2 linked regions of the Endozoicomonas sp. GU-1 genome follow. The protein of the gene in region 1 purifies or fractionates together with the protein of each later gene. This does not show direct contact. Links are inferred from orthologs where the notes say so. Each region holds a gene or a part of one and is shown on either strand. Other genes may lie near its edges.

Evidence for each region.
Region 2: the proteins of O3276_RS24660 (region 1) and O3276_RS20425 purify together in Escherichia coli (affinity purification with mass spectrometry, with the first as the bait; 2 studies listed by BioGRID). This does not show direct contact. The link is inferred for Endozoicomonas sp. GU-1 from one-to-one orthologs.

The regions. Positions count from the first base shown.
Region 1 is NZ_CP114771.1:5,866,353-5,882,530, forward strand. The notes cover bases 4,469-7,363. They hold O3276_RS24660 (thioredoxin fold domain-containing protein), read right to left. Parts: upstream 6,362-7,363; coding sequence 5,576-6,361; downstream 4,469-5,575. Other genes in these bases: O3276_RS24650 (hypothetical protein), read right to left, coding at 4,489-4,647; O3276_RS24655 (SDR family NAD(P)-dependent oxidoreductase), read left to right, coding at 4,805-5,515; xerD (site-specific tyrosine recombinase XerD), read right to left, coding at 6,545-7,363. Outside these bases: O3276_RS24640 (ankyrin repeat domain-containing protein), read right to left, coding at 1-447; O3276_RS24645 (ankyrin repeat domain-containing protein), read right to left, coding at 764-4,273; more of xerD, read right to left, coding at 7,364-7,453; O3276_RS24670 (ankyrin repeat domain-containing protein), read right to left, coding at 7,747-11,499; O3276_RS24675 (ankyrin repeat domain-containing protein), read right to left, coding at 12,152-15,088; O3276_RS24680 (IS66 family transposase), read left to right, coding at 15,427-16,178. UniProt on the Escherichia coli protein: Acts as a disulfide isomerase, interacting with incorrectly folded proteins to correct non-native disulfide bonds.
Region 2 is NZ_CP114771.1:4,889,889-4,906,146, forward strand. The notes cover bases 3,227-6,201. They hold O3276_RS20425 (FKBP-type peptidyl-prolyl cis-trans isomerase), read left to right. Parts: upstream 3,227-4,458; coding sequence 4,459-4,944; downstream 4,945-6,201. Other genes in these bases: O3276_RS20415 (hypothetical protein), read left to right, coding at 3,227-3,767; O3276_RS20420 (DNA-3-methyladenine glycosylase I), read right to left, coding at 3,734-4,315; O3276_RS20430 (hypothetical protein), read right to left, coding at 5,029-5,265; O3276_RS20435 (CD0519/CD1768 family membrane protein), read right to left, coding at 5,520-6,201. Outside these bases: O3276_RS20395 (hypothetical protein), read left to right, coding at 1-24; O3276_RS20400 (hypothetical protein), read left to right, coding at 263-1,123; O3276_RS20405 (DUF2288 domain-containing protein), read left to right, coding at 1,331-1,651; O3276_RS20410 (hypothetical protein), read left to right, coding at 1,812-2,672; more of O3276_RS20415, read left to right, coding at 2,847-3,226; more of O3276_RS20435, read right to left, coding at 6,202-6,701; O3276_RS20440 (peptide chain release factor 3), read right to left, coding at 6,889-8,481; O3276_RS20445 (hypothetical protein), read right to left, coding at 8,691-9,614; O3276_RS20450 (ABC transporter permease), read right to left, coding at 9,857-11,014; O3276_RS20455 (ATP-binding cassette domain-containing protein), read right to left, coding at 11,008-11,709; O3276_RS20460 (ZrgA family zinc uptake protein), read right to left, coding at 11,740-12,321; O3276_RS20465 (putative ATP-dependent zinc protease), read right to left, coding at 12,318-12,869; O3276_RS20470 (phosphohexomutase domain-containing protein), read left to right, coding at 13,083-14,450; UTP--glucose-1-phosphate uridylyltransferase GalU, read left to right, coding at 14,518-15,342; O3276_RS20480 (ankyrin repeat domain-containing protein), read right to left, coding at 15,466-16,258. UniProt on the Escherichia coli protein: Folding helper with both chaperone and peptidyl-prolyl cis-trans isomerase (PPIase) activities. Chaperone activity prevents aggregation of unfolded or partially folded proteins and promotes their correct folding.

The sequences.
Region 1 (16,178 bases):
CCGGGTTAATGGGGTGAACCCCTCTCTGCCGGGGAATCTGCGGGCTTTACGCTGCTTCCGCAAGCCTTCGTTGCGGCCATCAACCTCGGTGCCATTTTGCAGCAGCCATGCCACCATCTTGATATCCCCGCACTCAACTGCACAATTCAGCGGAACCCTGCTGGTAGCGCCGGTGCAGTGTACGACTGCATCACTGCTGTCAGCGGTTCCTGCAGTCAGTCCGTCCGTCTTGACTGCGGGTTGCACGTTCACAGAGCGATTATGATCATGGGGGGGCTGTAACCCGGTGCTGCCGAATACGCCCGGATCGTCGGAGCCAGAGCTACGGGGAATCTGTTTTACATATGTGGGTGAAGCGGTGTCGTCTACCTTATCCGAAGTTCCTGAGGTTCCAGCAGCACCAGCTTGTAGCAAGGCTGGGTAACCATCGGCATTAAGTGGTTGCATGGTAACTTGTCATCTGTCCTGATTGGTGTCAGATTGCTTAGAACAATCACCATGGAAATAAGTTCCGGCTTGTTACCCGAAGTCGGGGGGGGGAGCCCTGATGTGTCAGAAAATAGGATTTCATCAAGGAATTGTCCCGGAATAACTTCATAATTTTATTGAGTCCGGGAAAATACCGCCGCCCGTTTCCTGCCACCCGCTGCCCGCAAAGCACAAGTGGTTCCAGCTTTTCGGGAAGCGGGCGGCGGGTAGCGGGTGGCGTCTGTAGAAATATCGAAGTTATTTCAGGACAGCTCCTTAGTCATCTACTTATTTATTATTGGACATCGACCTGCTGATGAAGGACAGACTCATTTGGATTTGGCTTATGATTAACGATTAGCTGAGAAATTTCCGAATCATTTTCAGGCAGGTCTGATTTAATTCCCGGGTGTTTCAGAAGCACCTTCAGACAGTCCAATCGCCCATTACTTGCTGCGTAGAATATTGCCGTCCGACCTGCATTCGATTGCGCATTCGGGTCGATTTCCTTCTGTGTCAGAAGCTCTTCCAGACACTGCGTTTGCCCTTTTTCTGCAGCATGCATGAGTGCAGTTTTGCCATTATTATCCCTCTCGTCCACCTTAAGGACTTTCATTGCCAGAATTGCTTTGAGGCAATCAATCTGGCCATTTTTTACGGCCACCATTGCCAGTGTTAACCCTTTTGTATTACGAACATGGATCAATGCTTTGGCAAAATTCAGCAGTTCAGTCAGTAATGTCAAATTACCACTGCTTGTTGCATTCAGGATCTGTTGAAATTTTTGCCATGGTTGACGCTCTGCTAAATTATTGTCCTCCGCAATCTGCAATGCGGTTTTAAAGTAAAAACTTCTTGCATTGATGTCTATATTGGGTTGTTTGAGTAATAACGTGGCACAACGTTCATCCTTTCCTTCTGCTGCCAGCATCAAAGCCGTATAGAATCCCTTTTGTTGTGCATTGATCGACGAAGGATCATGCAGAAGCAACGCCTCCACACAGTCTCCATGACCGTTTTTTGCTGCCAGCATTAATGCCGTCCAGCCACGACTGTCAGTCAGGTTTGCGTCAATTTCCGGTATTTTCAGAAGCGCCAGCAAACAGTCCGTATTACCGTTTGTTGCTGCGTACATTAATGCGGTATAACCGGTCATGCTCCACTCATTCGGTTTGATGTTTTTATGTTTCAAAAGTAATTTCAGGCTGCCCGTATGCCCGTTTTGTGCAGCCAGCATGAGTGCAGTAACACCCCAATTGGCATAACCATTCACATCAATACTTTCGTGTGCCAGCAGTAGTTTCAGGGACTCCTCGTCCCCATTTTTTGCAGCCATGATGAGAGCCGACTCGTATTTATTGTTCCGCTTGTTAACGTCAATTCCTTCCTGTTCCAGAAGTAGTTCCAGGCACTCCGTTTGCCCATTTTCTACAGCAAGCATGAGTGCAGTTTTGCCGTCATTATCTGCCTCGTTCACGTCAATGATTTTTTTCTCCAGAATTGCTTTCAGGCAATAAATATTGCCATGTTTTGCGGCCAGCATTACCAGCGTTTTCCCAAATCCATTACGCAGATGAACCCATGCAGTGTTATCTTTTTTATTGGTTGTATTGCTGCCGCTATCGAATTTCTGGAATAAAAACGAGACGCAGCGTTCATTCCCTCCAATGACCGCCAGCATCAACGATGTATAGCCTGCCTTGTTTTTTTCATCGATCGACGACGCACCATGGTCAAACAATTTCTCTACGCAGTCCCCATGGCCGTATCTTGCTGCCACCAATAATGGCGTCCAGTGCTTCTTGTTACGCAGGCCTACATTAATTGTTTGCTCTGTCAGAAGTGCTGTCAGGCACTCCAATCGCCCATTTTCTGCAGCCAGAATAAGTGCGGTATCGCCAATCTTGTCCTGCAAGTTCACTTTAATTCCTTTCTTTGCCAGAAGTAGCCTCAGGTGCTCTGTTTTTCCATATTTTGCAGCTATCATTAACAGCGTTTGACCTTTTTTATTTTTTGAGTTGAAGTCAATAACAGGGTGTTTACAGAGTGTTTTAAATTTTTCTGAGTCAGACTGTACCGCTGAAAACAAGAATTTCTTGAATTCAGTCGTAATAAACCTGGTTGAACTCTTGTGTAAACCATGTTTTAGTAAAAAGTTAATGATGCCAGCCTGTTTCAGTTTAAATGCCCGGTGTAATAAGTCGGTGAAGAAAGTATTGGCATACTTTCTAAGAGATCTCGCAGGCAGATTCGGTAAAAAGCCGGTTGACCCTGCTGCATCATCGTTCAGGGTATTAATGATTTTTTCTAACATAATCTCCTTTATTTGAGGGTCAGATTTAACCGTTTTGTTCCATTTTTCCGATACAGTTTTATCAAGGAAAAACTCAAAAAAATCACTTGGTTTGTTGGCGTTGTTCAAAGCATATTGAAAAAGATTGAAACGTGCTTCATTGGGTAATTTATCAAAATCAACTGTTTTTAAATGACTCAGAGTCAATGTTTGATGGTTATCCCAATCCAGGCTGCAGTTGGCATTCTGTATGAGAGGAGTCTCTGATTTAAAGACCCAAAAATAAAGATTATCCTTCGAGCCAATGTAGGAAGATGGTGCTTCATCTGTATCTGTAACTGTATCTTTACGTTTCTTCGAAAAAAACCGGGAAGAAACTTCGTCATTTTTCTTGCCAATCATAGTGAGTACGTTCGCACTAGGAGTATGATTCAAATAATTATCGATTAACCATACCTGAAATCGCTCCCGACTCTTTGAAAATTCATGGCTCCCATTATCGCAGGTTTTGATGATTGTACCCAGGCTAAGCCCGCTTTTATCACTGGTTTTGAACCTGAGATTTATTGGGGTTATAAAATCCTCTTTAATTCCATCAGTGATTTCATGCTTAAATTCTGAGCTGAGAACAGGACGGGTTAGCCAGTCTTCTTTATTTCGCTTTTTTAAAGAGGATAATAAGTCCTGGTAAAACACATCTGTCAGTTTATTGAGTATTTTGAACTCTGGCATCAGGGATGGCAGGATAAGTTCAAGTCGTCCAATCATATCTGTCAAATCATCGATCTTTACATTGTGACCATAATCTTTAAGGGGGGGCAAATCAAACCGATTACAGAATAAATTGTAAAGTACACTGTGCGTGTGTACTTCATCCCCTATTAAAAATGCATTCTCATTACCGGCACGCTCTTTTATTAGAAATGATTTGATGCAATAATCCAGTAACCCGTGTCGAATCTGCAATAGCACCTTTTGTGGGTCGCGGGAGTTCTCGATGCTGGTAAATGCACTTTGAATGCGGGCACCATTGCCCCCAAGGCAATTGTCTATCCCTTCGAGAAACTCATAAAATAAAGTGCAAAAGCTGTCTCTGTTGAAAGACAATTTATCAGCATCATCAGGATTTTCTGCTTCCAGCTCAAGAAATCGTTCAGTTCGATGAATGATATTATGGAGATAATAACGAGTATCCTTGAATGATACTAGGCTGTCAGGTTTTTTATCATCATCATTCAGATCATTTGAAATCTTTGTGTGAAAGGTATCAATTTTCTCATCAAATTCATTGCTGATTATACGCTGTGTCAAAGCCTTCAGATTGATAATGTCACCCATAAACTGAGTTTTCATTTCGAGGTATATGACAGGTTCATTTATTTTAACATCTTCCAGCTTTCTAAAATCTCCAGCAGGGAAGGTAACGTAATCAGTTGCTTCTTTATTCAGGTTTTCAGTACTTTCTGAGATTAATGGCCTCCGAAATAAAATAGGGTGATACGTTGATATCATTTGTTGTTTCCTATTGATTATTTAATGTAACAGTTCAGTCCTGACAAAGCGTAATTGTATCTTGTCAAAAAGTCATGCCTGGTATGAAACAAAATCGTAACATAATTTTTGTGATTCAGGTACACTGATTATGAAGCATATTCAAGATGTACGGGTTTTTGAGGATATACAAATTTTAGTCACTCTAAATCATAAGTGATTTTTTCAATGAGTTATCATTTAATAGAATTATTTCCACGCTCGCGGGGTTCGGTGACCGGTGAGTAAGTGACCAGTAATGCCTTTTCAATCATGGACTCCGTGCTCAGTTGCTGCTTTTGCTGATCAACATCTGTGAGCAGTTTCGCGCAGGCCAGAGTTTTTAAGGTGCTCATTAATGGAAACGTGCATTGGAAAATAAGTAGGCACCATAAAAGGGGGCTGAATGCTATCATTGGAAAATGATTTTATGCCAGCTTTTCAGCTATCTAAGTAGTTGGCCAGAAAATATGATTTCATTTTCTTAACTACTTATAACGGATGTCTCACGGTATGTACTCAGATAAAGTCGTTATTGTCACAGGTGCCAGTCAGGGTATTGGCAATGCCCTTGCCAGGGCTTACAGGGAGCAGGGGGCTACTGTGGTTGGCTTCGACCTGCATCAACCGGCAACGGGTGATATGGCTTTCTACAGCGTTGACCTGGGAAAACCGGAGATGATTGAAGCAGCCTTTGACAACATTGTTCGCCAATATGGCACTGCACATATCCTGATTAATAATGGTGCCATAAGCCAGTTTAATAAGCCGGTGACTGAACTTACTGCTGCCGAGTTTTCCAGGGTGATTGATGTTAATCTGAGCGGCAGCTTTAACTGTGCCAGAGAGTTTATCAGGCACCATAGCGATAAGCAGTACGGTCGTATTATCAATATTGCGTCTACCCGCTGGCACCAGAATGAACCCGGCTGGGAGGCCTATGGCGCGTCCAAAGGCGGCCTGGTGTCGCTGACCAATACGCTGGCCATATCGCTGGCACAAACGTTCATTACCGTGAATGCCATCAGTCCTGGCTGGATTCAAACTGAAGATTATGATCAGCTGACCGGGCAGGATCACCGTCAGCATCCATCGGGGAGAGTGGGTAAGCCACGGGATATTGTTAATACCTGTCTGTTTCTGACCCATGAAGAGAATGACTTCATCAACGGTGCCAATATCGTGGTTGATGGTGGAATGACAAAGAAAATGATCTATCTGTAATGGCCAAAGCAGGGGTTCAGTTTGTGCCAAAAGACCCTGCCAGACAGGCTCCCCTAAACATCAAGACTGACTGTTGATGATTCTGGCAATATCGGCAGCAGGGCGATAGCCCGGAATAACCTGACCATTTTCCAACACCATGGCCGGAGTGCCGTTAATGCCCATCTGGACACCCAGGTTGTAGTGGTTATCAATGACAGAACTGCACGCTGCCTTATCACCTTGAATTTCTGCACTGATGGACTTGCCGGTTTTCAGGTCGGTTAATGCCTGTTTGCGGTCTACTGAACACCAGGCATCGGTCATCTTGCCATGCACTGGCGATTGCTGGCCACCCCGGGGGAAGGCAAGATAGCGCAGTTCAATACCCAGCGCATTCAGCTGGTCGACTTCCCGGTGCAGTTTGCGGCAGTAGCCACAGTCGACATCCGTGAAGGCATACACAACACCTTTGGTTTCACCTGTCGGTGCAAAAATCACCATATCTTCTTTGTTCAGGGCTTTCAGCAGCCTGGCGTTTTGCTGGCTTTTCACCTCTTCCGTCAGGTTAACCAGCTGGTTACCGCGAACTTCCAACAGATCGCCTTTAATAAAATACTGCCCGCTTTCGCTGCTGTAGATCACAAAGCCACCTTTGAGCATCACTTTGTAGATGCCGGGCATCGGGCTTTTGGTGATCGACTCAATGGGAACGGCGGCATCAAGTTTTTTCAGCTGACGTTCAATCAGGGTCTCGGGGCCCTGAACGGCACTGTCCTTGCCGGAAGCCTCTGCATGGACGGCCACAGACCAGCCAGCGCTTGTGGTCATCATGGCCGTTAACAGAAGCGCAGAGAATTTAGACATACTGATTCCTTTATAGATTCACAAGATAAGCCCGGACATCTCAGGGGCTATCGGCAAGCCGTTCCAGCATTGGAGAGAAGCGCTGGTTAAAACAAGATAGTCTAGCGTTATTTCTTCCTGTTGTATCGCCTGGACACGGTTATCGGGTGGAGAGTTCTAAAAAATAGTGAACAGACGGCCAGATTACCCCCTGGGATGATGTTCACGGAGCAGTTCTGACAGCCTGTGGTTGGCAATATGGGTATAGATCTGGGTGGTGGACAGATCGCTATGGCCAAGCAGCAGCTGGACCACTCGAAGATCTGCACCATGGTTTAGAAGGTGGGTGGCAAAAGCATGTCGAAGGACATGGGGAGAAACGTCGGTGGTGATACCAGCAATCGTATTGTAGCGCTTGATCCGATGCCAGAAGGCCTGCCGGGTCATTGGACGCCCCTGACGACCCGGAAACAGGGTTCGGCTGTCATACTGGTTCAGCAGATCACCTCTTGCCTGTCGTATATATTGCTGCAGCCATGCAATGGCATTCTGGCCCATGGGGACCAGCCGTTCCTTCCGGCCTTTACCGATAATGCGGAGCACTCCCTGTCTGAGATTAATATTGTCCATCTTCAGGTTGACCAGTTCTGAGATTCTCAGGCCGCAGGCATAGAGGATCTCAAGCATGGCACGATCACGAAGACCAATGGCGGTATCGGTATCCGGGCTGCTGAGCAGTGACTCTACCTCTTCTTCTGACAATGTTTTTGGCAATGCCTTGCCCTGGCGGGGCATGTCAATATTGGCCGTAATGTCAGTGGTGATCTGTTCAGATTGCAGCAGGTAACGGTAGAAGGCTCTCAGGCTGGAGATTTGCCGGGCAGTTGATCGTGGGTGATAACCCTGCTCATAACGCCAGCCCAGAAACCGGCGAAGGTCCTCCTCGCTGGCTGAGAGTAATAGCTTGCCGACGTTTTGTGTGTGCTTTTGCAGCCACTCAGAGAAGAGCAGCAGGTCCCGTTGGTAAGCTTCACGGGTATTTTTGCTGAGCCCTCGTTCAAGCCAGAGGTGTTGTAAAAATGCCTGTATTTCCAGAGAAGCGGGGGTTGGCATGGCAATCAATAGATCCAATATCGTACGATAGTGTAGATAATATCAGTTCTCTTTGTATAGAGCCTCCCGGGAGTTTTGTGTTGCCGTCATAATCAGTTAATCAAATGAAAACGTATTGCCTGACCAGATGACCGGTCACTCCCGGCAACTGATCCAGCATCTATGCAGTCGTGCGGCGTTTTAACGCTTGTCTTATTTTTCCTGTTTTATATTATGATTTTCTTCCATACTTTTTTGGTCCTTCTTCCTTCATGTTTATATTCAGCGATGCCTCAAAATCTTCATAGACAGACTCAACTGGATTCAGGCTTATGATTAACCATTAGCTGATAACTTTCCGAATCATTTTTCTGTTTAGCCAGGTCCAGTACTTTACTATCAATTTTGATGTCAGGATGTGAAAGTAAACACCTGATACAACCTGATTCGCCTGCAAATACTGCCAGCATCAAAGCCGTGTAGCCGTGATTCTTTTGTGTATTGATTGACGAAGGGTCATGTACAAGCAATGCCTCAACACAGTCCCCATGACCGTATCTTGCTGCCGACATTAATGGCGTCCAGCCATCAATGTCTGGCAAGTTTGCGTCAATTCCCTGTTTTTTCAAAAGCGCCAGCAAACAGTCCGTTTTCCCGTTCCTTGCTGCGTGCATTAATGCGGTCCAACCGGTATTGGACTGGGCATTCGGATCAATTTTTTCCTCTCTCAGAAGCTCTTCCAGACAATTCGTTTGCCCATATTCTGCAGCATGCATGAGTGCAGTTGTGCCCGTTTTATCCCTCTCGTTCACGTTAATGACGTTCATCGCCAGAATTGCTTTGAGGCAATCAATCTGGCCATTTTTTGCGGCCACCATTGCCAGTGTTAACCCTTGTTTATTACGAACATGGATCAATGCTCCGGCAAAATTCAGCAGTTCAGTCAGTGATGTCAAATTACCACTGATTACTGCATCCAGGATCCGTTGAAATTGTTGCCATGGTTGACACTCTGCTACATTATTGGACTGCGCACACTGCCATGCGGTTTTACCGTATTTATCTGTTGTGTTGATGTCTATATTCGGTTGTTTGAGTAATAACATGGCACAACGTTCATCCCCACCATCTGCTGCCATCATCAAAGCCGTAGCGCCATCTTTGTTTCGGGCATTGATCGACGAAGGGTCATGTACAAGCAACGCCTCAACCCAGTCCCCATGACCATTTCTTGCTGCCGACATTAATGGCGTCCAGCCATTAATGTCAGGCAGGTTTGCGTCAATTCCCTGTTTTTTCAAAAGCGCCAGCAAACAGTCCGTTTTCCCGTTTCTTGCTGCGTACATTAATGCGGTCCAGCCTCTGATGTCCCGCGCATTCACTTTGATGTCTTTATGTTTCAAAAGTGCTATCAGGCTCTGGGTATGCCCGAGTTGTGCAGCCAGCATGAGTGCAGTAACACCATGTCTGGCCCGACAATTCACATCAATTTTTTGGTGTGCCAGAAGTATTTTCAGGCACTTCGTTCGCCCACGTTTTGCCGCCATGATGAGAGCAGTCTTGAGGTTGTTTTTCTGCTTGTTAACGTCAATTCCTTCCTGTGCCAGAAGTAATTCCAGGCACTCCGTTTGCCCAAATGCCGCAGCCAGCATGAGTGCAGTTTTGCCGTTATTTTCTACCTCGTCCACATCAATGATTTTTTTCTCCAGAATTGCTTTCAGGCAATAAATATTGCCATATTTTGCCGCCAGCATTGCGAGCGTTACCCCAAAAATATTACGCAGATGAACCCATGCAGTGTTATCGTTTGTGTTGGTTGTATTGATGCCACTATCGGATAGTTGGAATAATAACGAGACACAACGTTCATCCCCTTTAATTACCGCCAGCATCAACGCCGTATAACCCTCCCTGTTTTGTTCATTGATCGACGACGCATCATGGTCAAGCAATGCCTTTACACAGTCCCCATGACCGCATCTTGCTGCCGCCATTAATGGCGTCCAGCTATTCTTGAAACGCAGGTCTACATTAATTTTTTGCTGTTTCAGAAGCATCTTCAGACAGTCAGTTCGCCCGTGTTTTGCAGCGAGCTTTAATGCGGTCCAACCGTCATTGGACTCCAGATTCAGTTTGATATCGTCACGGGTCAGAAGTAACGTCAGACACTCCATTTGCCCATTTGCTGCAGCCAGAGAGAGTGCGGTATAGCCATTCATGTCCTGCACATTCACTTTACTTCCTTTCTTTGCCAGAAATAGTTTTAGCTGCTCTGTTTTGCCATATTTTGCCGCTATCATTAACAGCGTTTGACCTTGTTCATTTTTTGAGTTGAAGTCAATAACAGGATGTTTGCAGAGTATTTTAAATTTTTCTGAGTCAGACTGTAATGTTGAAAACAAGACTTTCTGGAATTCAGCTTTAATAAACCTGGTTGAACTATTGTGCAAACCATGTGTTAGTAAAAAGTCAATGACACCAACTTGTTGCAGTTTAAATGCCCGATGTAATAAGTCGGTGAAGAAATTACTGGCATACTCTTTAAGGGATTCCTTGGGCAGGTGTGGTAAATAATCGGTTAACCCCCGGAGGACCGCTTTATCGTCGTTCATGATTTTAGTAAATTTTTCGAACATGATCTCCTTTATTTCAGGGGCAGATTCAACCATTTTGTCCCATTTTTCAGCTGCAATTTTATTAAAGAAAAACTCAAAAAAATCACTTGATTTATTGGAGTTGTTCAAAGCAAATTGAAAAAGATTGAAACGTACTTCATTTGGTAAGCTATAAAAATCAGCTGTTGTTAAATGACTCAGAGTCAGTGTTTGATGGTTATTCCATTCCAGGTTGCAGTTGGCATACTGTATAAGAGGAGTTTCTGATTTAAAAACCCAAAAATAGAGATTATCCTTCGAGCCAATGTAGAAAAGTGGTGTGTTATCTCTATTTTTCTTCGAAAAAAACCGGGAAGAATGTGCTTTATTTTTCTTACCAACCATAGTGAGTACGTTCGCGGCAGGAGTATGATTTAAATAATTATCGATTAACCATACCTGAAATCGCTCCCGACTCTCTGAAAATTCATAGCTCCCATCACTGCAGGATTTGATGATTGTCCATAGGCCGAGCCTGTTTTTATTATTGGTTTTGAACCGAAGATTTATTGGGGTTATAAAATCCTCTTTAATTCCATCAATAATTTCATCCTTCAATTCTGAGATAAAAACAGGACGGGTTAGCCAGTGTTCTTTATTTCGCTTTTTTAAAGAGGATACTAAGTCCTGGTAAAATACATCTGTCAGTTTATTAAGTATGTCGAACTCCGGCATCAGGGATGGCAGGATAAGTTCAAGTCGATTAATCATTTCTATCTTATCATTGAGATTGACATTGTGACCAAAATCTTTAAGGGGTTCCAAACCAAACTGTTTACAGACTAAATTGTAAAGTTCACTGTGCGTGTGTACTTCATTCCCTAATCGAAATATATCCTTATCATTGGCACGCTCATTTATCAGAAATAATTTAATGCCATAATCCAGTAACCCGTGTCGAATCTGCAACAGAACCTTTTGCGGGTCACGGGAGTTCTCGATGCTGGTAAATCCACTTTGAAGGCGGGTACCATTGCCCCCAAGACAATAGTCTATCCCTGAAAGAATCTCATGAAACAAAGTGCAAAAACTGTCTCTATTTAAAGATAATTTATCAGCATCATCAGGATTTTTCGCTTCCAGCTCAAGAAACCGCTCAGTTCGAGTAATTATTTTATGGAGATAATAGCGTGTATCCTTGAACGATATCAGGCTGTGAGGTTTTTTATCATCACTTTTCAGGTCCTCTGCAATCTTTGTGTGAAAGGTATCAATTTGATCATCAAATTCATTGCTGATTAAACGCTGTGTCAAATGCTTTAGCTTGCCAATGTCAGTCAGAAACTGGGTTTTCATTTTGATGTAGCTGACAGGTTGATCCATTTTAATTTCTGCCAGTGTTCTAAAATCACCATTAGGGAAAGCAACGTAATCAGTTATTTTCTCATCCAGGTTTTCAGTGCTTTCGGACAATAATGGCCTCTGGAATAAAACAGGGTGATATTTTGGTATCATTTGTGCCTTGCTCTTGATTATTCAATGTGACTATTTAGTCCCAATAAAGAGTGATTGCATCTTATTAAAAAATCATAACATGTTGGCGTAATACAGGCGCGCTAATTATGCACCATATCCGGGATTTACGGGCTTTTGAGAATGCACAAATTAAATCTATTTTATATCAGTTGATTCAGGGTATTGGTTATGGAAACGAGCATTGGAAAATTAGCAGAAACCATAAAAGGGGGCTGAATGCAATCATCGAAAATGATTTTATGCCAGCTTTTCACTTTGTGCCAGGAGAACCTGCCAGGTGGGCTCCCCCATACATCAAGACTGGCTGTCGATGATTCTGGCAATATCGGCAGCAGGGGGTGGCATGGCGATCAATAGATCCAATATTGCACGATAGTGTAGATAGTATCAGTTCTCTTTGCACAGTTAAAGATGGAACCACGAAGGACACGAAGAACACAAAGAAGAGATTTTATTTCCTTCGTGCTCTTTGTGTCCTTCGTGGTTCCATTCAAAAGCCATTGAAAATGGAGGGATAAGCCTAATGTCCACCCTAAGCAGCACCCATGCAGTCGTGCGGTGTTTTAACGCTTTTCTTATTTTTCCTGTTTTATATTATGTTTTTTTCTTCCATTCTTTTTCGATCCTTCTTCTTTTCATCCTTTATGTTTATATTCAGCGATACCTCAAAATCTTTTAACTCATTTATACCTTTCCCATAAAATTCTGAAGGTGTACCACCACGGCTGTGTAAATCCTCCCCATTTGATTTATTGTATTTCTTATAATTTATTATTGGAGGTATGTATTTCCCCCCAGCGCACATTGCTCCCTGGCTCTGTGGCCAGAACTCATCTTCTATTTTTCCCCGACCTTCCTTCAAGGTGCATCCGTGTTTGATTAATTCAATCAGTGTTTCTTGATTGTTTTTGTGCGCTGCATAATGGACAGGCCTGGCACGTAGATTAGTCTCTATGAATTTTGCCGCACCAAGATCATTTATCAGGTACGAGATAAGTGTATGTTTGCCCAGATAACATATCAAATGAAGCGCGCAGGTACCATTAACAGATATTGTTTTATTTATGTTGGACATATTTTTCAATAACAATTTACTGATATCATCGTTGGCATGTGTGAAAGAAAAATAAAGCAAAGAATGTGTTGCGTATTTACAACGTATGTCCGAGACGGCTCCAGCATTCAATAATTTTTCAGTAGTGTTAATATTATTGTTTTTAACACTGGAATAAAGTGCGGTTTGTGCGTAACTAATCCGGCCCGGCTTCAGATTCGATAATAATGCATCTATAACCTGATCGTTCAAATTTAACTCACATGCAGTAGTAATAGGGGTATTACGTTTGGAATCTGACACATTGACATCAATGCCAGGTTGTTGGCAGAGAAAAAGTATGGCGTCCTGGTTGTTCATGCGAACAGCCAGACTAAGAGCGGTATCACCATTTCTCATGCGAGCGTTAATATGAATACCGTCCAGCTTACAAAGCAATTCTAACACTGCCCACTGATTATTTAAGGCAGCCAGAAGCAAGGGATGAATTAATACATCTGGATCATGTGGATCTCTCAGAGAGTCAATCATTAATTGGGGCTGAGTTTGTTTCAGGCGTTTGATAGTGTCTAAATCACCTGCCACGCACGCATCATAGTACGTTATATTGAAATCGTCACGGCTAAGTGGTGCCTGCGTTATAGTTGCTAGTGCTGATGCCCCGCAGACGTCGTCCGGATCGATATTTTCAGGATTCCTGTTTGTTTCATCACCACTTCTATGTGTGTTGGCAAAGCCAGAATGATCCGTGCCCGGTATAGGCTGTTCAGGTGCAGGTAGCGCACTTGGTGTAGTGTCTGTGGAAGCAACAACTTCGGTTGTTGTTTCAGGTTTTTCTGTAGGCAGTAATTGTAATTTTTGTACTAATTTCTGGAATATTGTTGTTGCTTTTGTATCTTTTCCTTTGTTTTTAATTCCATGTTTCTCCTCATAGTTTATCATCTGTACTTTATCACCTTCAAAAATTTCCAAAGGTGTGCCACCCTTATAAAATAATTCTTCTCCGTTTGATTTATTTGCCCTGGTAAAGTCTATTTTTTGGGTATGACGACCATTAATTATTTTCTTTTTCCAGAAGTCTTTTTCTATTTTTCCTTTTCCTACAAACAGGGTGCATCCATGATCGATTAATCTGCGCAATGTTGTTGCGTTATTGGCATGCGCTGCATAATGAACTGCCATGGAACCGTATTTATTGGTCAAGGATTTAGAGGCTTTGCGCCTATCTATCAGGTAAGTAATGATGTCATCTTTGCCTGTTAAAGCAGCAAGATGCAGCACACGGGCCTCGGCTTTGGATATTTTTTGATTTATGTCTGTCAAACAACTCAATAACAAAATACTAATCTGATCGGAGGCATTTGTGAAAGAAAGGTAAAATATGCTGTCCTTTCCATCACTATGCATCGTGTCAACAGGTGCCGCGCCGTTATATATTAATATTTCAGTGGTTTTCAGATTGTTGTTGTTAACGCTATGGGAAAGTGCAGTTTCACCATTTTTGTTCGGGCCCAGGTACGGCTTTTTTTCCAATAATGTTTGTAAAATACGATGATCTGAGTTTTTTTCACAGGCTAAAATAATCGGTGTGGAACCGAGGCTGTTTTCCACATTTACATCAATGTTTTGTTGTTGACAGAGAAAGTGTACGGCTGCCCCCTGGTGATTTCTGATGGCAAAGTGGAGAGCGGTATTTTTTTCAGGCCCGCAAGCATTTACATCAATATATGGATTTTGGCAGAGAAATTTTAACACTCTCGTCTGATTACGTTCGGCAGCCAGATGCAGGGGATGAACTGATATTGTTGGGTTGTCCGGATGCGTCAGAAAATTATTCATTGACTTGGGATCAGCAGCCTGGAACAGCTGTACAATTATCTCTAAATCATCACTCAGACAGGCATGAAAGAATATATTATTGAATTCATCCGGATTTAATGGCTTGGCAGTGATGGGTGGCAATGCACATGCCCCTTCAAGGTAGTCCGGGAAAGGATTTTCGTTAATCTCGTCTTCTTCTGGTCGGGGCATGACCATGTTTGTCTCATGACCTCGAAACAAGGGGAACAGCTGATCATACGTTGGCAGATTGTAATATGAACCGTCAGACCTGTGGGGGTAGTCTGGCGGTGGATCTGACGGTAGTTGATATTCATCAGCAGTATCATGCCCGGTTTCTTGACCGCAGGGCGGGATAGTCATCGTGCTATCACCTGGATGCGGCAACATGGTTCTTTGCCCGATGCTCATCGCCTGAGGAGGGGGCGATTGTGAATCTGGCAGATTAGCAAAGAGTGAGTTAGCAGATGAACTTTCGTAAATGTGGTGGTTTTCGAAGTCACCTGAATTCCCGAGAGCACCATTATCAGTATTAGTGGTTGTGTCTGGAATTTGATTCTGTGGATTTGTTGAAGTAGCAAAGGAAACTGTATCTGTAACAGTAGTAACCGGATTGCCAACGGAGTAGTACATGGTACATGCCTTATGTCTAATTGGGTATTTCCAAAGCCTGTTTCGGTTTCGTTGTTGGCCTTTGAATTTCCTGATAGCGCACCACTGTAGTACTACTGTTGGGATAAGCCATAAGAGAATCTGAAATGCCGTGCAAAAACTGAACGTTAACGAACTTTGTTAATTAATGCCTTTGTTCAGACCGTAAAACTAATCAATAGTTCAAATGCTGCTTTCTTGTAAGTTCTCAGAAAGTGCTGACATAAAGCAAAATACACGTCTCTGGCCTATCCTTTTACACCATGAATTTTCCTTTTCCTGCAACCAATGTCCAGCATGACCATCCAGGCCAAAAAGTCTTGGATTATCTTGCTCAGCTCCAGCAGCACAACACATTGCTCAAGGAGTCGCTGGCTTTGTCCCAGAAAGCATTGGCTCTGTCCCAGAAAGAGAACGTTCTCCAGAAGGAGTTGATTGCCAGGCTGCAGGCACAAGGCGTTCAGCAGCAAGAGCAGATCACTCAGCTACAGGAGAAAGTTGAAGCCCTTGAGGCTGAAATCCGCCGTCTTAAAAAGCTGCCTCCCAAGCCTGACATCAAACCAAATACCAAGCCCCCTGATGACTCAGACGGCCCTCCCGGTACTCCACCGGCAACCGGTCAAGGTGATGAAGCTGACCCGGATGATGTCCCAAAACATAAGGTCAGCAAACCGGATGAAAGTACTCGTAATCAGCGCAAGCAACCCACAAAGCCACCGCCTGAAAAGAGCATACGTGTCCCGGCCTGTGGTGTTCCTCCGGGATCTACCTGGAACGGCACTACCCCATTCTATGTACAAGATCTGGTGATCAAGCCAACCAGTGTCGAATATCTGCTTGACCAATGGATAACACCGGACGGGAAAACAGTCACTGCCAAGCCTCCAGCGAATTTGCACGGGCACCATTATGGCCCGACATTGCAAGCCTACATTCTTCACCAGTATTTCGGTTGTGGTGTTACCCAACCGCAGCTGCTGGAATGGCTCTGGGATATTGGCCTCTCCATCTCGCCGGGGGAACTGAGCAACCTGATCACTAAAGGGAATGAGCAGTTTCAAAGTGAGAAGGA
Region 2 (16,258 bases), 980 kb from region 1 along the record:
CCCCCTGGTAGCAAAGAAGCTTGAATGTAAAGATATCCATACCAGTGAGTTTATCCATCGACGGGAAGTATCGGAGGAAAGCAATGAATCACTAACCTGTGTTAAATTGGGGTACCTGAGTTTTAATGTTTATGACGAAATTGACAGCATAAAATCCCGTATAAAGGTGATCAACAAGGTTACTCAATGGGTGTGCGACTATCTGCAAAAACTGCCGGACAGTCGGGTAACTTTTATATCCATGGGGTCTGGAGCATTGTTGATGGAGCAGCTGATTCACCAGCAAATCACCAAGAGCGGGGTATCAGATAAAAAAATTGCCTGGCGTTGTATAGATATTGATTATGTCGAGGATTCCTCTCGTTCCTCGGGGTCTTCACCGAGCCTTAAAGATGTCAGAAAGCAGTTTATAGAGGGAAAAAATGTCCGGTTTTTTACTACAGCAACTACCTACCTGAACAAAAAGTTAAATGGTCAGCAACTCCGGACCACAGATAGAGAAAATAGTGCGATTGTCATTTTAGAATTTAACCCGCCCACACCCACTCATGGCAACAGTCAAGAAACACTTGGTAATATTGGTGGATATATTGTGTCAGGCGCACCCTGTGAGATTACCAGGGCAAATTCTGTTTTCTTATTAATTGGAGTAGAAGGTCAACAATCAGATCTTGAAGAGTTCGTTGGTGAACTTGATTCTTCAATATCATGGATGAGTTCATCAACGCAGTTTATTAAAGTTTCAATAAATGTCTCAGGTGAGCCGGAGGTTTACCTTTCAGAATTCTATAAAAAGAATTGTGAAGCACTCGGACTAGAGTTCAAAAGCATTGTGTTATCTCATTTGAATCAACAAAAGGCTATCGGTTCCCCTATCATCAGGGCTGAAAAGGCACTCAGTGAAGTAAAAAAATTCATTCTCCAGGCTGGCTGGTCTGCACAGGTGTTTGCATATTCAGAATACAGTGACAGCATTGATCAACTCACCAGGCACTTTTACAGCGGGCAACAAGACAGTATTGATCGGTCTCCCGGGGCGTTGTTCAAACTGCAACACAAACAGATAACCATCACCGATAGTGCAGATTTTGCCGCTTTGAGCAGCAGTCAAAGTGCCGTATAGAAGAGAACCGGGGCTTCTCTCCATTAAAGACAAAGTCAGCTCAACTCTTACAGGGCTTGTTGACGTGTTGCGAGTACGCAATGAAACGTCAACAGGCCCTTTTGAGCGTTTTCACTTTAGTGTTATGTGCTGTTATGCTCCCGCCCACCGTTATAAAAAAATTGTCGGTTTGTAAAATCTCTGTGCAATTAAATGAGAATACAAAAGATGTCTGAGACGGTTAGCCGTGAATTGCTTGAAAAGGCCAAATTAAATCAGGAAACCTCGTTAATAGCCTGGTCTGAACTGCTGCGTTACTTTGCCCGGGGGGTTGTGCTGCAGGTGGATGATTCGCTGGACCTGATTGATGTAGGCTATCAGATCTCGGTAGACAATAAATCAGCGGTAGAAGCCTGGGTTGAACAGGGTGTCCTGGGGGCGGTCAGCGATGAGCAGGCCCAGTCCTGGCTTACCGATAATCGTGATCTGTGGGCGGTTGTGGTTCGCCCCTGGGTACTGGTGCAGGAAAGGGAGCAGGAAGGACGGTAGGTGCTGTGTTGGAAAAAGGGATCAGCAACCTTTCACTGAAAGCTGTCTTGTTGATACCTTTTTCATTTCTTTTTTTGCTGACAGCTTTTGCTGGTCTCTACTGAACTTAATTGCTGATTGATGGTCTTAACGAGAATATTGCCTCGAAAGGAATGTCAAAATGCACGCTACCTTTGGATCGTCATCCAGCTTGCCTCATGCGCAAATGGTTGCTATCAAAAATGACGCAGCTTCCCAAACCGAATGTTCTCCTCAGGTGTCAATGACTAATGGCAGGGTTGTCAACTGCGCACACCCCAGCCAGTCGGTATGCCCGGATAAGATCATTAGTAATACAGATAAATCCCTTTCTGGTTACGGAGTACAGCTTGTCAATGAGACCTTACAGGCCGGTCTGCAGGGCGGCAATAAGCTGATACGCAATGTCGCCGGTTTCGCCTTTCGGCAAATGATGGAATCACTGCAATTCTCCCCGGACATAAAAAAACAGTGTCTGCTGTTGCTGGGGGCAATGCCTGCTCTGGCGGGTACCCAGCCGATTGATACCTCACTATCCTTCACCGATCCAACAAACCTGACCACAACTTCTGAACCCATCCCTTTTGACAAGAGCGAGGGGCCAGCTCTGTTGTTCTTGATCGTTGGCATCCCCGCCCTTGTAGGCCTTTGTGCCGCTTACGCATACTGTTCCGACTTCCATAATGAGTATCAGCGATTCAAGGATCAAAACCCTCATGCATCACGCCGTCAACTCATTAAAGCAGCTTTCGATAACCCAAATGATCCCGAAAGAAATCGGTATTTAACCTATGAGGAAAAGTATCGTCTGCCAGTTCCTCCTGCTCAAAGAGCCCCGGCGTCGACAGCGCCAACAACTTGTGAGCAGGCAACACAAACAGCCTGCGAGCAGGGAATACAAACAGATCCAGTGATTAATGACTCACCACTGCAAGAGATACAACCACCAACCTATGCAGAAGCAACAGCTAACCTTGAAAATCCCAAGGAACCAGTTACATGACTGTTTTGCTTTTGAGGCAACCCTCAAGTACTTGAAATAATCCTTCTGAGGCATCTTCCAGGAACATTCTTATTGATGTCCCCGCTGTTGAAGACGGTATCAATCATCTTGATTGAACTTAATTGCCGACTGATGGTCTGCAATAACAGATTTCTTGGAAAGGAAAATACTAAAATGCATGCTTCTCTTGAATCGTCATCAGCCCTGCCCTATGCGCAAATGGTTGGTAAAAAAGATGCAGTTTCTCAAACCGACTGTTGTCGCCAAGTGACAACGACAAACGGCAGGGCTGTCAGCTGCCCACAGCCCAGCCCGTCGGACTGCCACCTGGATTCGGATAACAGTATCAGGCCAGATAAATCCCTGTCTGATTACGGTGTACATCTTGCCAGAGAGGCCTTACAGGCTGGTTTGCATGGCAGCAATAAGTTGCTAGGCAGTGTTGCCGGTTTCGCCCTTCAGCATTTGATGAAATCAGGGCAGTTCCCTGGCGTATTTCCGGACATAAAACAGAGCCTGATGTTTTTGGCGGCAATGCCTGCTCTTGCGGGCGCATACCCTTTGAGTGGCAGACCGGCATACCCTGATGGATCGCCAGGCGGCAGCACGACCTACAGTAGAGGGCCAAACGCAGGTGCCTCATATACTCCATCCTTCACATCTTCAACGACACACCTGAACACGACTTCTGAACCTGCCTCTTCGATCAACTATCTTGATATGCCGCTTGCCCTGGGTTCATTTGTCGTTCTGGGGGGAGGGTTGTACGGTTTTGTTTATTGCGCTCACCTCCGTGAAATCTATAAGCGAATCAAGTATGACTACCCTGAAGCATCATGCTGCCAGGTTATTAAAGCAGTGTTTAAATACCCAAATTATAATCACACAGATAACTATCCCTTACCGAGTCATGTTATTCGACGGCCAGCTCCCCCCGCTCAAGCAGCCCCTGTGCCAGCAGAGCCAACTACTCGTGAACAGGGGACACAAACAGCCCGCGATCAGGGAACACAAACGGAACCCGTGATTGATGAACCAGCACCACAAGGGCAACCACCAACCTATGCAGAAGCAATAACTTTTTCGGTTAGATAAGATGGGCAACTGACCAGGTGATCGTTCACCAGACCCATTGCCTGCATATAGGCATAGCAGATCGTACTGCCAACAAAACTGAAACCGCGTTTTTTCAGATCGTCACTCATCCGGTCTGAAATATCGGTGGTGGCTGGCACGTCATTCATGGATTGTCGCCGGTTGATGATGGGCTGATGGTTTACAAACGACCACAGATACTGGCTGAAGCTGCCAAATTCCTCCTGCACCCGAATGAACGCCCTGGCATTGTTAATGGCGCTCCGGATTTTCAGCCGGTTGCGGATAATGCCTTCATCCTGCATCAGCTTTTCAACATCCTGGTCTGTCATTCTGGCCACTTGTTGAACGTCAAATTGATGAAATGCTGTCCGATAGCCTTCTCGGCGCTTCAGGATGGTGATCCAGCTCAGACCTGCCTGGGCACCTTCAAGAATCAGGAATTCAAAGAGTTTCTGGTCGTTATGACAGGGAACCCCCCACTCTTTGTCATGGTATTGGGTATAGAGTTCATCGCCATGGCACCAGCTGCATCGAGCATCGTTCAAGATAAAAAAACTCCTTTTGTCAGGTGCTTGCCAACAGGGTTAGTTTGCTAATTAAATCAGATAGCGCATTTATTTGCAGTTTTCTGGCTACCAGTAACAATGGCAGTTAAGATAGTTGTTTACTTTATTAAGGGCATAAACAGATGAAGATAGCCAAAGAAAAAGTGGCTCTGTTCCATTACACTCTGAAAAATGATGCGGGAGAAGTTCTCGACAGTTCGGAAGGCGAGTCGCCCATGGCTTATCTTCACGGTGAGCAAAATATTGTCGAAGGGCTGGAAAATGCCCTGGAAGGCAAGCAGGCGGGGGACAAGTTTGATGTGGTGGTTGAGCCTGCTGAAGGCTACGGCGAGTACGACGAAAGTCTGGTGCAGCCGGTACCGAAAGAGCAGTTTGGTGACCATCCTGTAGAGGTGGGTAACCAGTTCCATGCCGATACCGCCATTGGCCCACGTATTGTCACCGTGGTAGCTATTGATGATGAAGAGAACCAGGTGGTGATCGACGCTAACCATTCCCTGGCGGGTGAGAATCTGCACTTTAGCGTTGAAGTGGTTGAAGTTCGAGAAGCCACCAAGGAAGAGCTGGACCACGGTCATGTGCATGGGCCTGGCGGACATGTTCACTGAGACCATCCAAACCCACAGTGTGAAGCGTTGAGCAGAACGTTGATCCTATAAAGAAGCCGGATACCTCCGGCTTCTTTATGGCAATTATATCGTGATATATACCGCATGGCGGGTTTTATGGTGAGTGAGAAGCTGAATATTGCTAAGCACGCCACTTTCCACCATGGAGCGAAATGCCAGGGCTGTTCTCATTTTCTGCAGATCATCCTGATGTTCCCACAGGCCAAGTTCCTCCATCAGCACCCGGATCTTGAAGGTTTTTCCCTTATGCATGGTATCGATTACCTGTTGTAACGGTGCTAAAAGAAGGTTCAGGCGCATACATCTCTCCTTACCAATTCAGTATTCCGGGCTGCTCAGCCCAGTTTCTTAAAAGCTGTGGATCTTATAAACTTTCTGTTTATATCTGTAGAGTCTTAAATATGGCTCCGGAAATGATTTTTGACCGTTAGACCTTGGTTTGAGTCACTTGATCACGATTTGGAGGGGGATGTTATTGCGGATACTGTTTTTGCCAGTCCCAGGCGAAAAAACAAATAATCAACTCATCCGATGAGTTGATTATTTGTCGGCTGTTAGCCAATAAAAGGACTGAGCAGCAGGTAAAGATAACGGGCAGCGATACCGGCACAGATACCACCAATCGTATGAGCCAGAATGGCTTTTGAGGTGAGCTGTCGAAAGCCAAGAGAATCGAGCATGGCCGTATGGGTACTCAGGTAACCACTCCAGCACATCCCCATCGCTGTAAACACGGCAATATCACTGCCACCAATAATGCCCTGGCTGATAAAGTTTGGTACCAGCGACATGGCGGCACCAACCGCACCCAGCGAGGTAATGGGGAAGGCAACCAGTTCGGCATGATCAAAGCCAAACAGCAGCTCAAACAGCCAGGTAACATGGCTGGCCAGTTTGGGCAGCAGGGCCACTCCCTCAAACGCTCCACCGGTGTAGCCGGTTACTGGTGCGCCAAAGGTCAGCACCATAACAAACGTACTGATGATTAATACTCCGGGAATAATCGCTACCCCCATTTTGACGCCACCTTTACCGCCATCTAGCAGAGCGTTGAGGAATCTCAACCAGACCGGATCTGTGGAGCTGTGGTCATCCAGAAGTTCACTGTGAGTATCTTTAATGCTTAGCTCATGCAGCCGGGAATCATTTCGGATAAGGCGCTGCATCAGCCGTGTGGATATGATGGCTCCAACAAGGGCACCGCCCAGGCCAATCATGGCCGGCAGGAAATAGGTAGCGCCGGTCTCATTATTCTGCAGGGTTGCCATAAAGGTGATGACAATAAGTCCCATACCAAAAGAGGTACCGAAATTGGTCAGTGAGATGATTTCGGGAACCTTAAAGGAGTGGTTGAAACGCCTGTCTTTTGCCAGGCCAATGATGGCGGGGTTATCTGAGAAAAAGGTCATCATGGCCGCCATGGCAGCACGGCCTGGGAGATTGAACACAGGTCTCATTAATGGCACCAGCAGCCGTTCGATCAGGGAAATGACATGGAACTCCATCAGCAGACGACCTGCGGCACCGGTTAATACAGTGATTCCCATCAGGAACAGTACGGTATTTAACAACAGCTGGTGCGCGGTGTTGAAGAGGGTGTTGAACATGTGGGTAACACCCATGGTCTGGCCAAGGTAGCCAAACAAAAGCCCTGCCAGAAGGAGAAGGACTAGCGGCTCTACGATTTGACGTACACCCGTTGAGGTTTCCGATTTGGTCGAGACTGCATCACTCATAGAAATACCAGAAAGAAAGGAACCTTCAGATTAGACAATATTTTTTGGTCCCGCAGTATCGGTATTAGTCAGAAAAGGAATAAATGCAGGCGAGATAAATTATTGATTTGAACGATGGAACTAATCACAGTGACAGGCAGTCCAACCTGTTTGCCTGTCACTTTATATCCGGGGTTATCGGTTGCGATCAATGTTCCCGGGTCGTGCGGAAAGTCACATCCGGGTAGCGCTCTTCCGCCAGGGAAAGGTTGACCCGGGTGGGTGCCAGATAGGTCAGATGGCCACCGCCATCCATGGCCAGGTTATCAGCGCACTTGCGCTTGAACTCTTCCAGCTTTTTCTGGTCACTGCAGTCAATCCAGCGCGCGGTGTTGACGTTAACCGGCTCATAGATCGCTTCAACTTTGTATTCATCTTTCAGTCGGCGCATGACCACATCAAACTGCAGTACACCTACTGCCCCCAGGATCAGGTCATTATTGTTCACTGGCATGAATAGCTGGGTAGCACCTTCTTCCGAGAGCTGTTGCAGCCCTTTTTGCAATTGCTTGAGCTTTAATGGGTCTTTCAGGCGGACACGGCGGAACAGCTCGGGCGCAAAGTGAGGGATGCCCATAAACTTCAGCATTTCACCCTGGGTAAAGGTGTCACCAATCTGGATAGTCCCGTGGTTGTGCAGACCGATGATATCACCGGAGGTCGCTTCATCCACATGGGAACGGTCGCCCGCCAGGAACGTCACGGCATCGGCAATTTTTACATCCTTGCCGATACGAACATGTTTCATTTTCATATTCCGCGTGTATTTGCCGGAACAGATTCTCAGAAAGGCAATGCGGTCACGGTGTTTGGGGTCCATATTGGCCTGGATTTTAAAGACGAACCCTGAGAAGTTCTCTTCATTGGCGACCACCGTGCGTTCATTGGTTTCCCGGGGCATGGGGGAGGGAGCCCACTTGACAAAATCATCCAGCATTTCCCGAACGCCGAAGTTGGCCAGTGCGGTACCAAAGAAGACCGGAGTCATCCGACCGGCAAGATACTCTTCCAGATCAAACTCATGGCTGGCACCTTTCACCAGCTCAATTTCCTCCATCAACTCTTCATGGAGATCACCCAGCAGGGTTCTGGCTTCTGCTGACTCCAGACCTTTGATCCGGATATCTTCCGGAACCACACTGGCCTGACCGGGTTTGAACACATGAATGGTATCGGTATAGAGGTTATAAACCCCTTTGAACTGTTTACCCATGCCGATAGGCCAGGTGATAGGTGCACACTGGATTTTCAGGATATCTTCAATTTCATCCAGTACTTCAATCTGGTCACGGACTTCACGGTCCATTTTATTAACGAAGGTAAATATTGGTGTGTCCCGCAGGCGGCAGACTTCCATCAGTTTGATGGTGCGATCTTCGACACCTTTGGCACCATCGATGACCATTAGGCAGCTGTCAACAGCGGTCAGTGTCCGGTAGGTGTCCTCGGAGAAATCTTCGTGTCCGGGCGTATCCAGAAGGTTTACGGTACGGCCGTCATAGGGAAACTGCATCACCGAGGTGGTGATGGAGATACCACGCTCCTGTTCCATCTTCATCCAGTCAGAGGTGGCCATTCGCCCGCTCTTGCGGCCTTTTACCGTACCGGCAAGCTGAATGGCACCGCCGAGCAGCAGGAGCTTTTCGGTAATCGTGGTTTTACCGGCATCGGGGTGGGAGATGATAGCAAAAGTGCGTCTGGCTTCAACTTCCCGGAGAAGTGGTGACGTTGATGGAGGCATGAGCGGGTTCCAAATTGTGTACGTATCTCTGTACACAGGTGCCTACCGTAAAGAAGGGATGTGTACAAAATAAGAAAATAAGCAAAATTTGGGTGAATTATCCAAATCGGGGGGATGACTGCAAGTAGGCTGATGTTCAGTCCGGTGATTCTGTGGTTTAAAAAACGAAGACCGGACTTTCAACTCGCTGAATTGGCAAGAGATGGTAATTAATCGTGAGGTGTCACCGGGCCGGAGGGCTTGAAATCAATCATTATCCGGGCTGGCTGATGATACCAGTTGGAAAAATTGAACCATGCCGGATAATCGGTTCTGGTGGCCAGTTGATACTTCTGCTGGTTTTGAGTCCTGTGGACAACCCGTGGCAAAATGGTTCCAGCTTTCATGCCGTTGGTGACTTCACGTTGCACATTCACCGTTACCTGTTCAGTGGCTTCGCCTGAAACGTCATCAAAGTGGGTGAAGGTTACGTCAACGTCTACAGGGTAATCGACAATACCCCACCAGTTCTCCTGGTCAACGAGAAGAAAGCGGCCTTGATTCATTTCCTGCCGGTCGAACATTTTCTGTTCTCTGGCGTTGATCATGGCGTCTTCGTTGAAGGCTAAATCTGAGTACCGTATTGCTCCACCATGTGCGACTTTATAATCCGTAATTTTCCAGGGTGAGTCTTCCGGGAGTTCAATCGATGTCAGGCCGGCAGCGCCCAGATAGGGCGAGGTTGCATGGACCACTGAGTAGACGGTTGCTGCGGCAACAGCAACGACTGTCAGCACCACCGCGACCCCAACCAGCCCGTCTGACACCCGATCACTGAAGGAAGAATCGTTGTCAATGGTATAGCCTCCCCAGAAAAACGGGCCATCCCACCATCCCAGGTGTGAATGATGATGGGTGTGTTCAATATGTATATAGTCGGGGTTCCCTGAACGGGTAGGGTAGTAATAACGATTGAGCTTAAGCTGAAACAACGCCATATGCCGGTAGTCAACCGGCAGAGAGTAGCTGCTATAGCTTTGCCCGGGAAATCCGTTATGGCTACTGGCATAATCAAGCTGCGGATAAATGATAAAAATGGTCAGAACCAGAAGTAAGGCTATGTTGGGTAGCCTGTTGACAACTTGCGCGGGCATTCTTGCACTCCGGGTGGAAGTTTCTCCGCTGATCAATTCGGAATGAAATCTTCCAACGTGTTTGGTAACTACTGTGATTAACTCCATTAGATCCGGGTTGTATGGAAAAGTTCCCTTTATTGCCTTCCCAGCTTAGCGTTATTAACCGGGTTATGAGCTTGATTTGTTGTTTTGCCCGGCAATTTTTCGTGTTCAATCCGGGTTAATAACCAAGAATCAAAAAAATACGTTTTTAAATCACCTTAATTCATTAACCATGTTATCAGGAAAAAATCGGCGGTAGGGGCTGACAGCATTTCACTGGCTATGAAACCCAGGGCAAGAGCACCGGAGATAATTAACAGAGGCTCAAGCAGGGCCATGACACTGATGCAGGTCTGGCTCATTCCCAGTGTCTGATAAAGCTGAATTTCCTGTCTTCGTTCCTGAAGGTTGCGGGTCAATGCATAAAAAAGGGTCAGCAGGCACAACCCGAGCGTGACAAACGAGATGAATATCATGCTGACCGCTGCCCTGTTCAGATAACTATAAAGTAGCTCCAGTTCTCTGGCTGGTATCGCGGCGGTTATCGCCAGGCCTTGTTCTGTGGCCGATTGAGTCAGGCTTTTTTCCAGCGCCAGAAGGGCCATACGGTCCCGCAGTTTGATATCGATAAAAGAGATATCATCAGGGCTTGACCAGCTCGGCGTATTGCCTTTTGCGTAGGATTTTCTTGCGGTTATCAAACCTTCAATCGGGATATAAATACTGTCATCCTGATGGGTATTCTGCCGTGACAAAACACCGGCGATGGTAAATAGCTCGTTGTATTCTTGTTCTGGCCCTGGTTCGCTGCCATCGGCAATGGTGATCTGATCGTTGATTTGGTAACCAAGGGTATTGGCGATGTTTATCCCGATATAAGCGGCCATCGGGTGAGTTGCTGGCGGTAATGTTTCTGGGCTGATCGGCCGTTGCTGTTTTCTCTGCGGGTGTTTTGCAGGGTTGGTTGAATGTCGAGTCAATCGTGCTATCCCTTCGGCGCTGGTACCAATAACGGTGATTCCCCGATGGGTTTCGCCATAGGCATAAGGAATGGCGTATTCAATCTCCGGGTGGCTTATCAGTTTATTCAGCAGGCTCAGGCGCATTTGTGGTGGTGCTGAGCCCACATGGAATAGCGAGAACAGAACCAGGGGCATGGCCGGTGTTTCTTTACTGATGATCAGGTCGCTTTCCAGTGAATAGCGATCAATACTTTCAATCATTTGTTGCTTGATACCTTGAAACAGAAACACAAGGTAAAAACCAAAGGCCAGAACCAGCAGCATGGCCAGCGTGTTTTTTTTCCGATAGTTCATGCTCTTCATGGCATGCTGAAAGGTCAGTAATGCAGTACTGAGCCAGTGGATGTTTACCATAGCCTGGCCACCTGTTGTGAATGGTTGATGTCTGACATATCAATACAGCGGTCAAATCCCGGGTAAGGGGTATGGTCAACACAGATCAATGTCTGTGCATGTTCTCTGGTGCTTTTCAGCAGCATGTCATACAGGGTTGTTCGCGCCTGCGGGTCCAGTGCTGATGCGGCTTCATCGGCCAGAATCAGCGGGGGGGAACCGATCAGTGCCCGGGCAATAGCCACCCGTTGTTGCTGACCAATGCTCAGCATGCCGGTGCTTTGGCGCAGGAGCTCGGGGTTCTCCATGTTGAGTGCGGCCATCAGCTGGTAGGCCTCATAATTCGCCGTGGTTTTCCGGTCTGCCAGCCGCTGCTGGCGCCACCTGGATAAACGACAGGGTAGTAAAATATTTTCCAGTGGATTCAGATAGGGAACCAATGTTGGCTGCTGAAAGATGTAGCCTATCTGTCCGGCTCGAAATATCTCCCGCCCGGATCTGGACAGGCTGTCAATCTGCTGCCCAAGTATGTCAATTCGGCCACTGTCCGGCAGGATTAACCCGGTCAGCAGTTGCAGCAGCGTGGTCTTGCCAGAGCCGTTCAACCCGGTAATCTGCAGGCGTTCGCCGTTCTCTACCGTAAACAGTGGTATCGACAGGCAGTTTTGCTTTCCTCTGCTTAATTCAAGCTTTTCTACGGTAACTGCCTGACTCATACATGGCCCTCTTGCAAAGCACAGCTTTTTTTAATCGTTAAAAAAGTCCGGAAGGAAATCACTCTTTGCTGGTTGCAACTGCACCTCCTGCTGTTTCTGACTCAGCCGCTGTTTACTTTGCCAGTTGTCACTGACCAGCCAGACGCTGGTGTGCTTTAAGTCAGGTATTGCTGCAAAAGCCAGGAGTGTGAAATGAGACAGGTTTTCCGGGTGCTGACATTCGTATTCGAGGTAGCCGTTGACTTCACTGAGCTGTGCTGCCAGCGATTCCGCCCTGAGATCAGGGTTGTCTACCGGCTCAACAAGAAACTGCTTTTGCGTTTGCCGACACTGTGCATCGTCTGGAAGGGTAACCAGAGGGGTGAACTCTTGCAGAGACCGGGCCAGGGCACCGGGCGGAAGTGTTGTGATCGTGTTCGCCGCCTCCGGGGAGATAGAGAGGAACAGGTTAAGGGTATCCTGTTGCAGGTTAACATCCAGCAGCATGGATGCCGGTTCATAAGCCCGATGGATATTTTGCCCAATGGAGCGGTCTTTCCCATGGCTTGACGTTATCACGACGGTCAGGCCCAGTATAAGCCAGGCAGTTACTGCTTTGTGGTGAATGTTCATGGGCAGTGTTCCTGAAGGTATCGCTTTCCAGCATCAATCAGTCCGGTATCGTTGAGAAAGTTGCGACCAATCAATAACTGTTGGGGAAAATTGCTGCGACTGATTAAGGACATTTCTACAATCCGCGTAATCCGGCCCACTTTTACGGTGTTTCGGACAACCGCTCGCTCACTGGGTGCACCTTTATGGGTGATTATTCTGGCTACCCGGCTGACCGGTTGATGCATGGGGGTTTTCTGGCGGCTTTCCCGGTGAACGAAATCGTAGTAAACCCAGCGATAGCCATTTCTCTTAATATGCATGCGGATATTACGGGCATCCAGGGCCGTGGTTGTCGCACCACTGTCAACCAGTGATGCGACCTTATGTTGATTTATATTGACCAGGGTGGCGTTTTCCAGATAGCCAAACAGCGGTCGCCCGTTAGCGGTGCAGGGTTGGCTGGCTACCGGGGTGGACAGCGACAAACCTGAAAAGAAGATCACGGTAATGAACCATAACAGCCGTCCTGATGGCTGCGTGGATGGGGATTTGATGGTCCTGTTCATAGCTCTGATACCGCTTTACTCTGTTCAGCATTTATCTGAAAGCTATCGGCTATTCAGGTGACGATTTGATGGGTGGCTTTCTCCACAAAGGCTTTGTGATTGATGTATTGCCTTGTCGTTTAACATGCCGGTATTTTTTTATCCGACACAGTTTGTCTATTTGAGGGAATTCATAGTTAAATACAGACTTTTAATTTCCGTTGCGACTGAGAAATGACCAAGCTTCCCTGCTTCAAGGCATACGATATCCGTGGCCGCCTGCCGGATGAACTCAATGAAGATATTGCTTACCGCATAGGGCGGGCCTATGGCGAGCACCTTAAACCGAAGGATGTCGTTGTTGGTGGTGATAGCCGCCTGACCAGTGAAGCCCTGAAACACTCATTGTCTGAAGGCCTGCGTGATGCCGGGGTCAATGTGCTGGATATTGGCCTGTCCGGTACCGAAGAGATCTATTTTGCCACATTCCATCTGGGGGTTGATGGCGGTGTTCAGGTGACGGCCAGTCACAACCCCATTGACTACAACGGTATGAAACTGGTGCAGGCCGGTGCGCAACCCATCAGTGGCGATAACGGCTTGCGGGAGATTCAGCAACTGACAGAGGAGAACCGGTTTGGGGAGCCTGCGGCACAACGGGGCGGCTACCAGAAGATCTCTGTTCTGGATGATTATATCAGCCACGTTCTGGGGTATATCCAGGCTGACAGTCTTAAGCCGATGAAGCTGGTGGTCAATGCCGGTAACGGTGCAGCAGGGCATGTGGTGGATGCTATCGAGGAGCGATTCCGGGCGGCCGGTGTGCCGGTAGAGTTTATCAAAGTCCTGCACGAGCCGGATGGTCACTTTCCCCAGGGTATTCCTAATCCATTACTGCCAGAGTGTCGTCAGACGACGGTAGACGCCGTTCTGGAACATCAGGCCGATATGGGCATCGCCTGGGATGGTGACTTCGATCGCTGCTTCCTGTTTGATGAGCAGGGACAGTTTATCGAGGGGTATTATATTGTCGGGTTATTGGGGGAGGCATTCCTGGCCCACAACCCTGCGGCAAAAATCATCCATGACCCTAGGCTGACCTGGAACACCATCGATCAGGTAAAAGCGGCGGGTGGTGAGCCGGTGCTGTGTAAAACCGGTCACGCCTTTATCAAGCAGCGGATGCGCCGGGAAGACGCGGTTTATGGCGGCGAGATGAGTGCCCATCATTATTTTCGCGACTTTGCCTATTGTGACTCCGGCATGATTCCCTGGCTGCTGGTCGCTGAGCTGATTTCCAGAAAGGGGCAGCCCTTGTCAGCGCTGGTCAGTGAACGGATCGCCATGTTCCCGTCGTCTGGCGAAATTAACAGCCAATTAACGGACCCTCAGGCCGCTATAGAGCGTGTGCTGGCACACTATCAGCAAGATGCGCTGGAAATTGATAACACCGATGGCATCTCCCTGGATATGGGGCAATGGCGCTTTAACCTGCGACTGTCCAATACCGAGCCGGTGATTCGTCTGAATGTAGAAAGTCGTGGCGATGAGGTGTTGATGCAGGAAAAAACTGCTGAGCTGCTGAAGCTGATTCGTGACTGATATTTTCAAGAGGTTGCTCATTAAGGAGCAGTCTCTTCTTTTGTGTTGGATAAATAAAGAGCCTTAAATGATCAAGAAATGCCTTTTTCCTGCAGCAGGCTATGGTACCCGGTTCCTGCCAGCCACCAAGTCCATGCCCAAAGAGATGATGCCCATCGTCAGCAAACCGCTGATTGAGTATGGTGTTGAAGAGGCACTGCAGGCCGGTATGTCGGATATCTGCATTGTCACCGGCCGGGGCAAACGCTCGCTGGAAGATCACTTTGATGTGAACTACGAGCTGGAACATCAGATTTCCGGTACGGACAAGGAAAGCCTGCTGTCCGATATTCGCAGTGTGATTGATCAGTGTACCTTCTCTTACACCCGTCAGCGTGAGATGAAGGGGCTTGGCCATGCGGTATTAACCGGACAGACGCTGATTGGTGACCAGCCATTCGGCATGGTGCTGGCGGATGATCTCTGCATCAATCTCGGAGGGCCCGGCGTTCTGGCCCAGATGGCGCAACTCTATAAGCAGTTTCGTTGCAGTATCGTTGCGGTGCAGGAAGTGCCGGAAGATGAAGTGCATAAATATGGGGTGATCGCTGGCCAGCACATTTCAGAAGATCTGATCCGGGTTGAGAATATGGTGGAAAAGCCCGCCCGAGAAGATGCGCCCAGTAATCTTGCTATCATTGGCCGCTATATTCTGACACCGGACATCTTTGACCTGATTCATGATACCCAGCCGGGTAAGGGTGGCGAGATTCAGATTACCGATGCTTTGATGGCTCAGGCGCAGCGAGGCTGTGTCATGGCTTATAAGTTCAAGGGTGAGCGTTTTGACTGTGGCAGTATTGAGGGCTTTATTGAGGCTACCAACTACTGTTATGACCATTTGTACCGTTAAAAAAAGGTTCGCTCCATCTGGTCAGCTGAATCTCGTCGCACTGGCAATTCCTGCCAGTGGGTGGATAGTGTGCCTGCCAGAATGGGGCGTCTACCGGTTTTTAATAGACCATAATGGCAAGGTTTAATAAAGTGAAATCAGCAGGCTTTCACACTCTGCATGGCCATTTTGGCGAGCGGCGTCCAGGGGCGTTAAGCCATCGCTACTTTTTATATTGATGTCAATGCCGGGCGCTTTAAGTAACGCTTTGATGGACTCTGCCTGGCCAAATTGGGCTGCACTGTGCAGGGGCGTGATACCCTTGAGTGTTTGCACATTGACGTCAATGCCTTTGGCGTTCAATAACAGTACGACACACTCTACATTGCCGGTTATGGCGGCCCAGTGCAGGGGCGTAAAGCCTGAAGACGGTGTCGCATTGACGTTAATGCTGCCGCAGGACAGTAATACTCTGATGCACTCTGTGAGTTCTTCTAGGACAGCAGAGTACAGGGGCGTAAAGCCATCGTAAGTCTCCATATTGACGTCAATCCCGTCGGCGGACAGTAATGCCTTGATGCACTCTGTGTCGCCTGCTCCGACAGCACAGTAAAGGGGCGTCGAACCATCTTCATCCTGCACATTGACGTCAATGCCATCGGCGGCCAATAACGCCCTGACACACAGCACGTAGCCTTCTGAGGCAGCACAGTGCAGGGGCGTCGAGCCATTTTCATCCTGTGCATTGACGTCAATGCCATCGGCGGTCAATAACGCCCTGACACACACTACGTGGCCTTCTAAGGCAGCACAGTGCAGGGGCGTCGAGCCATCTGCATCCTGTACATTGACGTCAATGCCATCGATGGCCAGTAACGCCCTGACGAACGCTGCGTGCCCGTTTTCGGCAGCGATGTGCAGGGGCGTCGAGCCATGG